2 regions of the Ochrobactrum quorumnocens genome follow, and region 2 is predicted to be linked to the other one. Evidence: predicted binding sites of a transcription regulator. Region 2 holds the regulator's gene; the other holds the start of a gene.

What was found. Region 2 encodes LexA, which represses DNA repair genes until DNA is damaged. Its sites were predicted from a motif close to TGTTCNNNNTGTGTTCNG; they were not measured.
Region 1: CES85_RS00555 (DNA polymerase IV) is a predicted target of LexA. The motif match lies at 2,640-2,657, and genes of this name have one in related genera.

The regions. Positions count from the first base shown of each region.
Region 1 is NZ_CP022603.1:82,393-90,624, reverse strand. Features, by position in the region: gene CES85_RS00575 (PleD family two-component system response regulator) at 1-889, opposite strand, end outside; gene CES85_RS00570 (response regulator) at 943-1,314, opposite strand; gene CES85_RS00565 (DUF3572 domain-containing protein) at 1,540-1,827, shown strand; gene rnk (nucleoside diphosphate kinase regulator) at 1,912-2,325, opposite strand; gene CES85_RS00555 (DNA polymerase IV) at 2,674-4,011, shown strand; tRNA gene CES85_RS00550 (tRNA-Cys) at 4,149-4,222, shown strand; gene CES85_RS00545 (hypothetical protein) at 4,697-5,068, shown strand; gene CES85_RS00540 (sensor histidine kinase) at 5,303-7,150, shown strand; gene CES85_RS00535 (sigma-54-dependent transcriptional regulator) at 7,147-8,232, shown strand, end outside.
Region 2 is NZ_CP022604.1:1,214,642-1,222,873, reverse strand. Features, by position in the region: partial or broken gene CES85_RS15375 (ComEC/Rec2 family competence protein) at 1-1,542, shown strand, start outside; gene lexA (transcriptional repressor LexA) at 1,796-2,521, opposite strand; gene CES85_RS15365 (molybdopterin molybdotransferase MoeA) at 2,643-3,857, opposite strand; gene moaC (cyclic pyranopterin monophosphate synthase MoaC) at 3,881-4,357, opposite strand; gene trpC (indole-3-glycerol phosphate synthase TrpC) at 4,361-5,161, opposite strand; gene trpD (anthranilate phosphoribosyltransferase) at 5,178-6,197, opposite strand; gene CES85_RS15345 (peptidyl-prolyl cis-trans isomerase) at 6,218-8,104, opposite strand.

The sequences.
Region 1 (8,232 bases), on a different replicon from region 2:
CCGCCATGGTGATTGTACGGTGCAGGCTTTGACGCAAAAGGTCGTTGTAGCACTTGCGCTTGATTTGCGTGCGCAGCCGCGCATAAAGCTCGAGCTTCTCCAGCGGCCGCATCACATAGTCATTTACGCCAAGCTCAAGTGCGCGGACGACCAGCGAGCCTTCATCCTCGTTCACGATCAGGATGATCGGCACAAGCCTTGTGCGCTCGATTGTGCGCATCTGTGAACAGAGCCGTAACGGATCGTAATAGGTAAAATCGGCAGAAATAACGATGCTGTCGTAGTCACTGTCAATCGCCTTGATCAGCGCACCATTGGCGTCATGAGCAACATCGACAAAATAATCTTCGCCCAAAATCATGCGAAGACGAGCGCCAGCCAGTTCGTTCTCATCAACAACGAGAATGCGGGCGGCATCCTCTCCGCCCCCAAACCGGCCAGAAAGTTTGGTGACGAGCAGCGCTTCCACTTCCGTGTCGGCAACCGTGCCTGTGCGCAGGAACAATTCGTCGGAAACCATTTTGAGCCGGGCAAGGCTCTTGACGCGGGAAAGCAGCTGAAGATCTTTGACCGGCTTCGACATGAAGTCATCTGCGCCTGCTTCAAGTCCCTTGATCTTATCTTTTGGGCTATCCAGTGCCGTCAGGATCACAACAGGAATATTGGTTGTGCGCGGGTCATCTTTCAGGCGACGGCAAACTTCAAAACCATCCATTCCCGGCAATAAGACGTCGAGAATAACCACATCAATCTGGCCGCCAAGGCAAATTTCGATAGCTTCTGCGCCGTTAGAGGCCGTTACGACCTCGTAATACTCGCGCAACAGGAGAGCTTCCAGCAGCTTTACGTGTGATTCCGCGTCGTCAACGACGAGAATTCTTGCCGTCATGATGCCTAGCCCCCCAGATTCTCACTCCGTAAACTTCCCCACATTGAAAATGATCAGGCGTCGCCCAGATAAGATTTTATCGTCTCAATAAAACGCGGAACAGAAATCGGCTTGGATATATAGGCCTCACAGCCTCCCTGACGAATACGCTCCTCATCGCCTTTCATGGCAAAGGCCGTGACTGCGATTACTGGTATGTGGCGCAGTTCTTCATCATCCTTGAGCCATTTCGTCACTTCCAGCCCGGACACTTCAGGAAGCTGGATATCCATCAAGATAAGATCAGGGCGGTGCTCTCGGGCAAGATCAAGCGCCTCAAGACCATTTCTGGTCCTGATGGTTTCATATCCGCTGGCTTCGATAAGATCGCGAAACAACTTCATATTCAGTTCGTTGTCCTCGACGATCATCACACTTTTGGTCATCGAATATTCCCTGGCCTTATTCTTTCCTGTTCAAAGACAGGTTTGTTCTGCCCATCACACCGACATGGTTCCTATATAGTTTAAGCGCATTTCATTGACGAATGGCAAATATTCGCCAAATCTCGCATTGTCGCGCGGCTATTGTAAGATATATCCGGGAAGAACAGGAATCGGCCTTTCCGGGACCTGAAATGCCAAAACAAATGATTTAAAGCGGAGAAGCAGATGAAAAGCCTCATGAGCCAAGCGGATGCAGAAAACCTTGCAGTCGAAGCGCTCGTATGGTTGGCTCAGGACAAGGATCTGATGCCGCGCTTTCTCGCACTCACTGGGATCGAGATCTCATCAATTCGATCTGCGGCTCAAGAACCGGGGTTTCTGGAGGGCGTCCTGCAATTTTATCTCAGCCACGAACCGACCCTGCTGCGCTTTTGCGAGGAAACAGGGCGCGATCCAGCGAGTATTGAAAAGGCCGCTTCACTGCTGCCCGGTGGGTTAAACCAGCATCTTTAGAACGGCACAGCGAATACACACCGTCTCAGCAGCTCCCTATATAAAAAGCGCCCGTTCTAGGCGCTTTTTTGTCGTCGCTAAAATTTACTCTGCGCCTGCGACTTCTGCAGCAGATACACTCAAAACGCTCAACTCATGAGCTTTGCCGTCGCGTGCAATCCATGACATGGACTGGCCTGGCGTCAGGCCGATAAGTGCCGTGCCGATTGGCGTCAAAATAGAAATCTTGCCCTGAGCAATATCCGCCTCGCCCGGATAAACCAGCGTTACCTTACGCTCGTGACCGTCATTAGAGCGAAATTCGACAGTCGACCCCATATGAACGACATCCGCTGGCAGTTTCTTCTGCGGCACCACCTTGGCGCGGTCGAGTTCCTGCAACAATTCCTCGGCCACTTCCTCCAGTTTTTCGGAGACGTTACCGGCCAGAATTGTCAGGCGTTCGTGATCGATGTCGCTGACGACGATCTTAGGCTTCTTGCGGTTCTTTACGCTCATGACGATAGCTCACTGCTGTCTAATGATAATTGTTCTCCGTAACGATTCCGGTCCGGAGTAACTGATTGAATTTTGGAAGAAAGCGCTTTTAGTAATTCCGCTTGAAGGCAAGCGGCAAACCGTCCCCCGGAATCCTCTGCGCTGAGCAGGACTCGAGGGTTGCTATCCCGTGATCGGTTGAACCCGATGGAGTATGGAAGCAAAACGGTTGTTCATAGTGCTAAACTTGGTGATATCCTTGCCAATGTCAAGTGCACAGCTGACAGGACATCAGTGTGACGATGGCATTCCCAAGCTTTAGTGCTATAAAACGATGTTCCTTTTATGTTCATCAAACCGCATGCAGCCATGGCCAACCAATTCGCAGAAAATAGTTCAGAACATGGTTTCTGCCGCGATTGCCTATCGCTGCAAAAACTCGAAACCGCGCGACGCTGCCGCGCCTGTGGCAGCCCACGTCTGGTTCGCCATGCAGAGCTTTACAAGCTGTCGCTCGCCCATGTCGATTGCGACGCATTTTATGCATCGGTAGAAAAGCGGGATAATCCGGAGCTTCGCGACAAACCGCTTATCATTGGTGGTGGCAAGCGTGGCGTAGTTTCGACCGCTTGCTATATTGCGCGCATTCATGGTGTTCGGTCTGCCATGCCAATGTTCAAAGCGCTTGAAGCTTGCCCTGAAGCAGTTGTCGTTAAACCGAATATGGAGAAATACGCGCGTGTCGGGCGTGAAGTTCGACAACTGATGCGCGATCTCACTCCACTCGTCGAACCCATTTCCATTGATGAGGCATTCCTCGATCTGGGAGGTACAGAGCGACTGCATCGTGCACCAGCGGCGATTGTGCTGGCACGCTTTGCCAGACGGGTCGAAGAAGAAATAGGCATTACCATTTCGGTAGGCCTATCCTATTGCAAGTATTTGGCTAAGGTGGCCTCTGACCTTGAAAAGCCGCGTGGATTTTCTATCATCGGTGAAGCCGAAGCGCTCGATTTTCTGCGTAACAAACCGGTCAGCATGATCTGGGGTGTAGGCAAATCCTTCAATGCCAAGCTCGAGAGTGATGGCATTCGCACCATCGGACAACTTCAGATGATGGATGAAGGTGCACTGATGAAAGCCTATGGCACAATGGGTCAGCGGCTATTCAGGCTGTCACGTGGACAAGATAGCCGCAAGGTTGAACCCGAACATGATATGAAAAGTGTTTCAGCCGAAACAACATTCAACAAAGACCTCTCGCAAGCAAGCGATCTGGTCCCTGTCCTGCGTGCGTTGTCCGAGAAGGTATCGCAGCGTCTGAAGGCTGGTGACATTGCCGGACGGACGGTCGTGCTCAAGCTCAAAACACAAGACTTCAAGTTGCGGACGCGCAATCGCCAACTGGCTGACCCTACTCAGCTTGCGGATCGTATTTTCCGTACTGGCCTTCAGCTTCTGGAAAAAGAACTGGATGGAACCAAGTTCCGGCTGCTTGGCATTGGTGTGGGTGAACTCTCATCAGACGACCGCGCCGACCCGCCGGATCTGGTCGACACACAGGCCACAAAACGTGCTGTCGCAGAAGGTGCTATTGATCGCCTACGCAACAAATTTGGCCGGAACGCAGTCGAAACAGGCTACACGTTTTCAAAAGGTAATCTTGCACGCCCGCAAACGCCCGCCGACCGTGACCCGGACGAATGACTCTTTCCTCCGGTACCCGCAACAAAGTCTTGGAGAAAAATAAATCAATCACGGCTAACCGCTTGACGAAGCGTGTCTGGATCAATATTGGAACTGCTCAAGAGAGCGCTGACTGATTTGACAGACCTCTTACGGATGGCCTCATGGCGGAGTGGTTACGCAGAGGACTGCAAATCCTTGCACCCCGGTTCGATTCCGGGTGAGGCCTCCAAAACATTTCCCTTTGAAATCAATGCGTTAAGCCTGCACAATTATTCATTTATATGACATTTCATGCCACGTCGTTCTACAAGTAGATTCTCTGCAATTACAACTGGTTACAAAAATGTCCGGCAAATGCATGCAACATATTCTGCACTGATATTGAGACAGATCAAGACGAGCAAATGCTTTTAACGAAGAGAATAGTCGGCATCGGCAATCAATGAAAACATTATCATACTTCAGTTTTTGTTGAAGTTTCCCCTCTCAGGGCCACTTATAATTATAATAAATTCAATCCTTTAAAGATAAATCACGTCTGACTTATCCACAAAGCGCTCCACAGGATAAGCATAAATTATCCACAGGTTGTTCTAAACTCGACCGCACACTCTATCCAGTGTATTACGCTGGCATTCAGTCCGGTCCGTACCTACCTTGTTCATACAGGGTTATTAACCGAACTGGCCTGCAAGGGAGACGTATGAAAAACCTGATCTTACTTGGAATTGCCACACTCACATTGAACCCAGCCGTCGCGTTTGCTGCCACGGATGCGGAAATAGTGACAGAAATGGCAGCCAAGTGTTGGACACTCCCTGAAGGTGTTGATTATCAAAGGGCATCAGCGACATTTGAAGTCACCTACAACTCAGACGGTGAGTTATTGCGCGTTGTGACAGTCGATTATCAGCCTGTACGCAAAGCCGGTGAGGAATTTGCTGTTAGTGCCCAACAGGCATTGTTGGAATGCGCAAGCAAGACTTCTGTTAAATCAAGAACCGTTCGCGTTGTGATGAGATTTACGGCCCCTCAATCGAATGGCCCGTTAATCATGAAGAAACCTCTTCGTTAAGCTTTCCCAGTCCGCGTTCTCTCATCAACGAATAATTTCGGCCATTAGAATATTGAATTCTTATGCCCCAAGATTATCGCAATCATCAGATCCCACTAAAGAAATCTTAGCGTTTTCTCCGTTAGAGCGCTGAATACTATCGCGGTTTGAACGTAATATTTCTATCGGGAAAACTTTCGATATAGCAATTTTCGCGGCAATATATATTTCTATTCCATTCTGGGAGGAGGCGGAATGAGAAGACACTGGCGATTTGACTGGATGACCTTGGCGATACTCGCCCTTTTGATATCGGTCCTGATTGCTGTTTTTGGCACAAAACACATGATGTCTATCGCGCTGAACGGATTGCATCAGCGGGGCGAAAATACTTTAGGGTTGGCGTCTTCTGCGCTCGCGGGCCAATTGGCACGCTATGAAAAGCTTCCGGCGCTCATCGCCGAACATGACACCATTCAAAATCTGGTTCGCGACCCTGCCGCTAAAAATGTCGCGGCAGTGAACCAGTATCTGCAATCAATCAATAACCTACTTGAGTCTTCAGACATTTATCTGATGAACGACAATGGCGTGACGATTGCCGCCTCAAATTACAATGATCAGAGGCCTTTTGTCGGAGAAAACTTCAGCTATCGCCCCTATTTTTTCAATGCGATCGCTGGCGACAGCGGCCGTTTCTTTGCTCTTGGTACAACATCCGGCAAACGCGGCTATTACTTCAGTGCGCCCGTTATGGTCGATGGACAAGCTCGGGGTGTTCTTGCATTTAAAGTCGATATAGATGTGATCGAGCGTTCTTGGCATGGCAATGATTTCGAAATCATTGTGACCGATCCCGAAGGTATAATCTTCATGTCGGGACGGCCTGAATGGCTCTTCAAAAGCATAGGCCCCCTCACCCCTGATCAGGTTGCCCGCACTGCCCATACCCGACGCTATGCGGAAACACCATTGGTCGCAATACCAGTCAGAAGCACCCAAACAGATCGCGGCGACACGCTATTGGAGATGGACGACGCGGAACGGACAATTGAATATCTTATACTGTCCGACGAAATGGCCGACGCAGGCTGGACTGTCAGCGTGTTGTTGGCAACTCGTCCCGCGCGAAATCAAGCATATACATCCGTGATTGCCCTGTTATTGCTGGTTGGTCTCGGGGCAATGGCAATCGCGGTCTTCCTGCAAAACCGTACCCGACTTGCTGAACGACTCGCAGCCCAACGAGAAATCAAGGAACAATTGGAGTTTCGTGTTGCGGCGCGCACCGTTGAACTAGCGACTACGAATGAAAAACTGGCAACCGAAGTGGAAGAACGACGTGCAACCGAGCGCCAGCTGCGCCGCACGCAAGTTGAGCTTGTTCACGCAGGAAAGCTCGCGGCACTTGGTCAAATGTCGGCAGCACTCTCGCATGAGTTCAATCAGCCGCTTGCTGCAGTACGCGCCTATGCCGAAGTCTCTGGCCTGATGCTCGATCAGGGACGTGATCGAGATGCCAAAGCGGGGTTGGACCGGATATTGAAAGTCGTGGAGCGCATGACAAGCATTAGCAAGCACCTACGCAATTTTGCCCGGCGGCCCAATAAAAAGCTGCGCTCCGTCAAAGCACAAGATGTCATCCGCGATACGAAAGAAATCATTCTCTGGCGCCTCAGCGTCGCGAAAGTTGACCTCTCCTTCATTCAGCACGACGAAGAGACTTGGGTGCTCGCTGACTCTGTGCGACTGCAACAAGTCCTGGTTAACATCATCTCGAATGCTGCCGATGCCGTCGAAGGGCAGGAAAACAGATTTATCGGCATCGATGTGAACACAGAGCTTAACCGTGTCCTGATCAAGATCACAGATAACGGCCCCGGCGTTCCCGATGCTATCGCCGCCCGCATTTATGACCCATTTTTCTCGACCAAGGGCGTCGGTAAAGGTTTAGGCTTAGGCCTCTCCATTTCCTACAACATTGTCAAAGACTTCGATGGGGAACTGTCCGTGCGTAATCTGACCGAAGGCGGTGCAGAATTCTGCATCAGTCTCCAAAAAGCAGCCGCACCATCGAAGCAAGGAACTGGAAAAGACATATGAATGTTGGCGAAATCCTCCTGATTGATGACGAGGAAGAGACACGCGAAGCCATAGCACTTGGGCTCAAATTCATGGGTTATCGCGTCCGTCAATTGGCCAGTGCGGAGCGTGTACTCGAACTGGTCGGCTTTGGCTTCAAAGGCATTGTTGTCACTGATATTCGTATGCCCGGCATGGATGGTCTGACACTGATGTCACGCATTCATGAGCTGGACCCGGAAACGCCTGTCATTGTGTTTACGGGTCATGGCGATGTGCAATTGGCGGTACGTGCGATACGTGACGGCGCCTATGATTTTCTCGAAAAGCCTTTTGCCATGCAGCAACTGGCTGAGACCGTCGGGCGTGCGCTCGATCGGCGTCAACTGGTCATGGAAAACCGCCTCCTGCGTGCTGCCGCTGGACAGAGAGACGATATAGAGCAACGCCTCGTCGGACGAACACAGGTCATGATTGACTTGCGCTATCATGTGCGAGCAGTCGGTCCCACAGAAGCCGATGTTCTGATCGTCGGCGCAACCGGTACGGGTAAAGAAGTGGTGGCTCGGACTCTGCACGACCTGAGCGGCCGGGCTGACAAGCCCTTTATCGCAATCAATTGTGCAGCGCTTCCGAGCAATCTTATCGAGAGCGAATTGTTCGGTCATGAGCCGGGTGCTTTTCCGGGCGCAATGCGTGCTCGCTTTGGCAAGTTTGAACTCGCTCAAGGAGGGACAATTCTCCTTGATGAAATCGCAACCATGCCCAGCGACATGCAGGCGAAGTTATTGCGTGTCATTCAAGAACGCACGATCACGCGGCTGGGATCGAACGAAGTTTATCCGCTGGATGTTCGCTTTATCGCGACCAGCAAAGCAAATCTTGAAGATGAAGTAACTGCCGGTCGCTTCCGTGCCGATCTGCTTTACCGCCTCAATGTCGTGACAATCAAGGTGCCCTCGCTGGCCGAACGCCGGGAGGATGTGTCACTCCTTTTCCTTAAACTCGTCAACGAAGCCGCAGCGCGTTATCGCAATGATCCGACACCCGTTCCACCGCATCTCGTAACGACACTTACGGAGCGTGAATGGCCGGGGAATGTG
Region 2 (8,232 bases):
GGGCTTGCGCACATCCTATCGATTTCTGGCTTGCATATGGTGTTGGCTGCAGGAGTGGTCATGATGTCGTTGCGGTCCCTGTTTGCCCTGTTTCCGGCCTTCAGCGCGCGATACTCCGTCAAGAAATATGCTGCTTTTCTGTCGCTGCTGAGTTGTACGTTCTATCTCGCCATGTCTGGAGCCGATGTGGCGGCACAGCGCAGCTACGTGATGATTGCTGTGATGCTTTGCGCGCTTCTGGCTGACAGAGCGGCTATCAGTATGCGCAATCTGGCGATTTCAGCGATAGCGATGATCGCGATCTCGCCGCACGAAATATTGGGTCCAAGTTTTCAGATGTCATTTTCAGCAACGGCGGGACTGATTGCGGCGTTCGCCTGGTGGAGTGAAAGGAAGGCCCGCAAACAGTCAGGTATGGAAAACCGCACGGCATCGCCGCGCGGGATTCTGTCAAGAATACTAGCGCCGACGATCGCCACAGCTGCGACATCAATTGTAGCGGGTGTGGCCAGCGGGATATTTGCCGCTTACCATTTCAACAATACCGCCCCTTTGGGGCTTGTTGGCAATGTACTAGCCTTGCCGGTTATTTCGATACTGGTGATGCCATTTGCAGTCTTGAGTCTATTGTTGATGCCCCTGCAACTCGATTGGCTGCCATTACAGGTCATGGGGTTTGGCGTTCTACTTGTGCGACATATTGCGGAATTCGTCGCCAGCCTATCGCCCGATGGCAATCCCGGTGTCATGCCAGTCATCACGCTCATTCTCTGGACAGTTGCGCTTTTGATTGCTGTTGTTTTCACAACTCGGCTGCGGTTACTGGCGCTTCCATTCGTTGTGTTGGGACTGATCGCATTCATTCGGACGCCGATGCCTGATGTTCTTGTCAGTGAAGATGCGAAGTTTGTGGCGGTGCGACTGTCGGATGGGAATTTTGCTGTTAATCGCAGCAGGCCACCGCAATTCACAGCACAGAACTGGCAGACAGCCTATCTGGTTGAAACGTTTGTTTCTCCGCACATAATGAAAAAACAGCCCGTTCCCGTTGATGAGAACGCTTTCCTTTGTGAGGACGGCCTCTGTACCATTCCCCTTCGGGACGGTCGAATGCTAGCCTATACCACCCAGGAAGACATGCGCGAGGTCGCCTGTAATGTGGGGGATATTGTTATTCTTGCTATTGCCGGAAAAAAACTAAGCTGTGAGCGGTCCAACGCGCTCGTGATCGGCAGGCAAGAATTAGCCCTCAAAGGAACTCTTGAAATAAGATTTGGACAAAAATTAAACGCAGACAAAGTGGCTCAGGCAAAGTTTTTGGGGCAAGAACCAGTCAGTGAGGGTGAGGCTTATCGTTTCGCGCCTGCTGTACCTCGGAATATCAGCGACTATGCGGACAAACTGAGCTTTTCAGTCGATGCACCTACAAGACCTTGGCATCTCTATCGACTTTATTCACGAGCGGCGCGCGGCTTGCCTGATCGTGAGTATCGGAAGAAAGCTGGAACAGAAAATGCAATCGGCTCTGATCTTCCGCAATAATTCCGGAGCGTTTCTTTGATTTAACAAAAAACGCTCTAAGTTTTTATCCTAGCGCATTTCCTGTTTAAGATGAATCGTTAGAAATTCGCCTAACTGTTTGTTTTTACGCATATCTTTATACCAAAACCGGTTCCAACTTTTGGGAGATATGCTCTAGTGCGCATCTTGTCCGAAAAATGCTTTACACATTTCAGGATGGGTAGATTCAATAGTTGAGAGCGTTCTTCGTGCGCCCAAGAGGGCGCACGGCGCTCTAGTAGCGTCGGATCAGTCCGATCAGCTTGCCCTGCACACGAACACGGTCAGGACCGAATATCCGCGTCTCATAGGCAGGGTTTGCAGCTTCGAGCGCAATGGACGCACCTTTGCGGCGGAAACGTTTCAGCGTCGCTTCTTCGTCATCCACCAGTGCAACGATGATTTCGCCTGGATTGGCTGTATCGCCGCGCTTGATGATGACAGTATCACCATCGAAAATTCCGGCTTCGATCATCGAGTCGCCCTTGACCTCAAGCGCGTAGTGTTCACCTGCGCCAATCATTTCTGGCGGAAGGCTGAGCGAATGGGTCTGATTCTGGATCGCCGAGATTGGTACACCAGCAGCGATACGACCCATCACAGGGATGGAAACCATGGTCGATACGTCGTCATTGGCTGTTGTCGGAGCAGGGCGCGCAGGCACGGGGGCAGGTGGCACCTTGCCCAGACTGCCTTCAATCACACTTGGCGCAAATTTCTTTTGCGAATTCAGTCCGGGAGCAATGGAATCTGGCAGACGGAGCACTTCCAATGCACGTGCACGATTTGGGAGTCTGCGGATAAAGCCACGTTCTTCCAAGGCCGTGATGAGGCGATGAATGCCCGATTTCGAGGCTAGATCGAGAGCCTCTTTCATCTCGTCAAAAGACGGAGGGATGCCCGTCTCTTTAAGACGTTCATGAATGAACAGCAGAAGCTCGTGCTGTTTACGGGTCAACATGCGCTACACCCTCCAGACCAGAATCAAATAAAAACAAAACCAGAACGAACACTATATGTTCCAGTCTTGTTCTGCAATGGTTTTAAAATGATTAACGGACTGGCGGAATTGGATAGGTTCGTTACAGCATCAATATCAAGCACGATTCACCGGTCGCTGCAGCTGGTGCATTTTCATCTCTGATTAGCAGCGCATTGGAGCGGACTAAGGCAGAAAGCATCGACGAATCCTGGAGAGGAAAAGGTGTTGCGATCAATGTTCCATCAGTGTCCTGTTCGACTGTTGCCCGAACAAAATCGCGCCGGTGATCATTAGAATTCATCGCCTGACCAAGCTTTGCGGGACGAATATCTGCGGTCAAATCCGTGCCGGATAGCTTGGCTACCAATGGACGTAGAAATACGAGGCCGCAAACGAGGCTAGAAACAGGGTTTCCCGGCAGGCCGATGACGTGCACTGTTTTGCCTGAAACTGTCTTGCGGCCATACATCAGCGGTTTGCCGGGTCGCATAGCAATTTTCCAGAAATCGAGATCAACACCGCTGTTTTTCAACGCGCCATGCACGTAATCACGATCACCTACTGATGCGCCACCGATAGTGACAAGGATATCGATGCCATCGTCGAGCACTTGGCTTATCGCTGATTCGATTTTGGCGGGGTCGTCAACGATGATGCCCATGTCTTCAGGCTTGCCACCTGCGCGACGCACGATCTCGGCTATTCCCACGCTATTGGAGGCCACAATTTGATCAGGTCCGGGAATTGTTCCGGGTGGGACGAGCTCGTCGCCTGTGGCGAGAATGGCAATTCGCGGCTGCTTGAAAACAGAAATCGTTGCATTGCCGCTCGCTGCAGCAAGAGATAGCGCCGGGGCGTCAAGTTCGCATCCAACTGGAAGAACAGTGTCGCCGGGTGCAAAGTCGAGGCCCGCACGCCGAATGTGGCGGCCTTTATCGAGCCCTTGTTGGATCGTCAGTTTGTCACCAGAACGCTCGGTGTCTTCTTGAATGACGATGCAGTCAGCGCCAACTGGCATAGGTGCACCGGTGAAAATACGCACAGCTTCACCAGCGGCAAGCTTGCCTTCAAATCTTTTTCCAGCGGCCGATTCGCCGATCACTGTAAGTTCAATCGGATATTCAACATTCTGAGGCGCGATGAGCGCATAGCCATCCATGGCGGAACAATCAAATGGCGGCTGGAGTAGTTTCGCAGCGACCTGCTCGGCAACAACACGGCCTCCGGCTGAAGCAAGTGGTATCTGCTCAAAACCATGCGGCTCAGCGGCGCTTAGGATGCGGGCAAGTGCTTCATCGACCGGGAGAAGGGACATAGGGTTTCCTCTCGTCTGAATGTTCAGGCTTTCCAGTCGCCTGACTTGCCGCCGCTTTTTGCCGAAACACGGATGTCGGTGATCTCCATATGGCGATCAACTGCTTTGGCCATGTCGTAAATGGTCAGGCAGGTGACGGAAACAGCAGTCAAGGCTTCCATCTCTACACCAGTGCGGCCTTTAAGCTTTGCAGTAGCACGAATACGCAGACCGGGAAGTGTCAGATCAGGCTGGATATCAACCGATACTTTTGTCAACATCAGAGGGTGGCAAAGCGGAATAAGATCTGACGTTTTCTTTGCGGCCATAATGCCAGCGAGCCGTGCGGCGCCGATAACGTCACCCTTGGCTGCATTGCCTTCCAGAATAAGCGCCAGCGTTTCCGGCTTCATCCTGACTGCGCCTTCTGCCGTGGCCTGACGTTCAGTCTCAAACTTGTCCCCAACATCGACCATATGGGCAGCGCCTGTCTGGTCGATATGGGTGAGCTTGGTCGCCATATCTCAGGCCTTGCCGGTCAGAAGTTCGCGGGTTGCGGTCGCAACATCATCTTTGCGCATCAGGCTTTCGCCGATGAGGAAGGTGCCGATATTCGATTTTTCGAGACGCAGGCAATCATCATGGGTGAAGATGCCGCTTTCGCCGACCAGCAGGCGATCCGAAGGAACCATCTTTGCGAGACGTTCGGAAACCGCGAGGTCGACTTCAAATGTGCGCAGGTTGCGATTGTTGACGCCGACGAGGCGCGAAGAGAGCTTGAGCGCGCGTTCTGTTTCCTCTTCGTCGTGCACTTCAATCAATGCATCCATGCCGAGTTCAAATGCGGTTTCTTCAAGCGCCTTGGCGAGATTGTCATCGACGCTTGCGAGAATGATCAGAATACAGTCTGCACCCCAGCTGCGCGCTTCATAGACCTGATAGGTATCGAAAAGGAAATCCTTGCGCAGAGCTGGCAGAGAGCAGGCATCGCGTGCAGCCGTCAGAAACTCTGGTGCCCCCAGAAAGGATGGCTTATCGGTCAGCACGGAAAGACAGGCAGCACCGCCTTCTTCATAGGCCTTGGCCAGTGCCGGTGGATTGAAATCCGGGCGAATGAAGCCCTTCGACGGGCTTGCCTTTTTAATCTCGGCGATAAGCGCAAACTTGTTTGCAGCGCGCTTTGCTTCAAGTGCCTTCAAGAAGCCGCGTGTCGCAGGCTGATCCTTAGCCTGCGCTTTTACTTCTTCAAGTGGAAGGCGAGCCTTGGCGACAGCGATCTCTTCGCGCTTATAAGCTTCGATTTTCCGCAGAATGTCGGTGGACATGGTTTGATCCTCTCCGTCAGAGCGGTTTGTCGTTGGAGACGGCGATAACTTTTTGCAGGACTGCAAGTGCTGAACCGCTGTCGATAGATTGCGCGGCAAGAGCAATGCCGTCCTTCAAGTCTTTTGCCTTACCTGAAATGACGAGTGCTGCCGCAGAATTCAGCAACACGATATCGCGATAGGCGTTTTGATCTCCTTCGAGAACGCCAAGCAGAGCTCTGGCGTTTACTTCGGCTTCGCCGCCCTTGAGTTCCGACATATCGACACGGCGCAAGCCCACATCTTCAGGCTCAATCTCGAATGTGCGAATCGTACCGTGTTCAAGCGCTGCGATTTTCGTGGTGCCTGCCGTGGTCATCTCATCTAGACCATCGCCATAGACAACCCATGCGGTTTCAGAACCAAGTTCTTTGAGGACCTGCGCCAAAGGCTCTACCCATTCTGCCGAAAATACGCCGACCAGCTGACGCTTGACGCTTGCCGGGTTTGATAGCGGTCCAAGCAGGTTGAAAATCGTGCGGGTGCCGAGTTCAACACGCGATGGACCTACATGCCGCATAGCGGAATGGTGAGTCGGTGCGAACATGAAGCCAAGACCAGCTTCATTGATGCTGCGGCCAATCGTATCTGCATCGGCATCTATGTTGACCCCAAGGGCTGCGAGCGCATCGGCGGCACCCGAACGCGATGAGAGGGCACGATTGCCGTGTTTGGCAACGGGAATGCCTGCACCTGCGACGACGAAAGCCGAGCAGCTCGATACATTGTAGGAGCCGGACTGGTCGCCGCCGGTGCCAACGATATCAACAGCGTTAATTGGTGCGGATACCGGCAACATGCGCGAACGCATGGACGCAACAGCCCCGGCAATCTCCGGCACTGTTTCACCACGAACGCGGAGAGCCATCAGGAAACCACCGATCTGCGATGGGGTGGCCTGTCCGGACATCATGATGTCAAAGGCTGCTTTGGAATCCTCAAACGACAATGGATTACCGGAGGCAGCCTTGGAGATATAGGGTTTTAAGTCAGCCATTATTTCATGTCCGCCGCTGATCAGAAGGCCAATGCGTTGTTGATGACGGTCTGGTTGATCCGCACCGGATATTGCTTCTGCAATTCGCCAACCAGCTGTTCGAGAACGTCATCGGTAAGCGTGGTCGACAGATAGGTCTGCTGCTGTTCAGGAATTGCTTCCGGACCCGCAGCAGTTGGTTCTGTGACTTCGATAACCTTGAACAAAATCTGTGCATCGTCAGATGCAGCTGCAGCCGTACCTGTGTGATCGTTTGGCCCACGGAAGACCTGTGCGGTCGCAGCAGAGCTGAAATCAGCATCGTTGGTGTTCCGAGTGATGCCGCGCTTGGTCTGCTTTTCAACACCCGCTTCTGCGGCAATCGCGTCAAGCGTTTCACCGCCGTCGAGGCGCTTCTTCAGATTTTCCATGCGCTGGTTCAGGCGCTTCACAGCCTCGTCACCCTTCCATGCTGCTACGACCTTGTCCTTGACTTCGTCAAGCGTGCGGTCGCGAGCAGGGGTGGTGCCATCGATTTGATACCAAAGGTAGCCGGTATTGCCCATTGTCAGAGCGTCGTTGTCAAAGCCTTGTTCAGCTTGGAATGCAGCAGCGAGAAGCGCTTCGGAGTTTGGTAGTTCAACAGCGTTGCCGGCAGGATCGTTGCCTTCGGCATCAACGGATTCGATAGTGACAGTCTTGAGGCTCAAACCCTTGGCAACTTCGACCATGCTTGCGCCGTCTGAACGCTGCTGTTCGTAAGAATCGTGAATGCCGTTGATGCTGCTGATTGCAATGTTGGTTGCGACGGTATCGCGAATTTCGCCTTCAACGTCCGATAGCGACTTGACGTTCGCTGCATTCACCTTGGTGACACGGAGGATAACCGGGCCGAATGCACCCTTGACCACGTCGCTTACACCGCCTTCGTTGAGTGCAAATGCTGCCTCAGCGATAGTCGCATCAGGAAGAGCAGACTTTTCAAAGGTTCCGAGAACCAGATCGGCTTCGCTCTTGCCTTGTTCTTTGCCGATATCAACAAAGCTCGTACCAGCTGTAATTTTCTGCTGCGCGGCTTGAGCTGCAGCTTCGTCTGCAAAGTTCAACTGTTCGATGGTGCGCGTTTCAGTGGTGCTGAAGCGGCTCTTATTCTTTTCATAATACTCGTTGATTTCGTCCTGCGTGACTGCAGCTGCATCGGCAATGTCCGAAGGCTCAAGCTTCACATAGGTGATCTTGCGATATTCTGGAGCCTTGTATTCATCCTTGTTCTCATCAAAGTAAGCCTTGAGAGCTTCATCAGATGGGGCAGGAACTGCATCGGCTTTTTCGGCAGGAATGGTGATGTAATCGGCGCTGCGGCTTTCACCCTGATAAAGAGCAAGCGCTTTCAACATAGTATTCGGCATTTTCAAGCCATCGGTAGCGGCTTCAACAACCTGCTGGCGACGAGCAACTTTTGCACGATTGTCGAGATAGTCCTGCGCACGAATGTTGGACTGACGCAAAACCGCATCAAACTGGGCACGGCTAAAATTGCCACTTGCATCCTGAAATGATGGATCTTCACCAGTTAGACGCGCGATACCGTCTTTGGAAAGACCAAGCTGCATGTTGCGAGCCTGTTCATCCAGGACGACGCCAGCTGCGAGCTGTGCCAGAACCTGATTTTCAACGCCGAGCTGTTGAGCCTGTTCACGGGTCAGTCGCTGACGGAACTGCTGCGATAAACGCATCAGCTGTTGCTCATAGGCAAAGCGATAATCTGTTGCGCTCACTTCCGACTTGCCAGCGCTGAGCGCTGCACTGCCAGACGTGTCGCCCCGGAATGCATCTGCGATGCCCCAGACTGCAAAACTCAGAACGAGGAGGCCGAGAAGAAGCTTAGCAACCCAGGATCTGGCGGCATCACGCATACTGTCGAGCATTGGAAACCCTTTAAGAACAAAACATAGCCCGGCCATCGATAAAGATAAGCCGTGTGAGGGGATAACCTTAAGCTAGGCCCCGATGCAAGTTCTCATTGAGTATAGACCACCAAGAACGTTGCATTGCG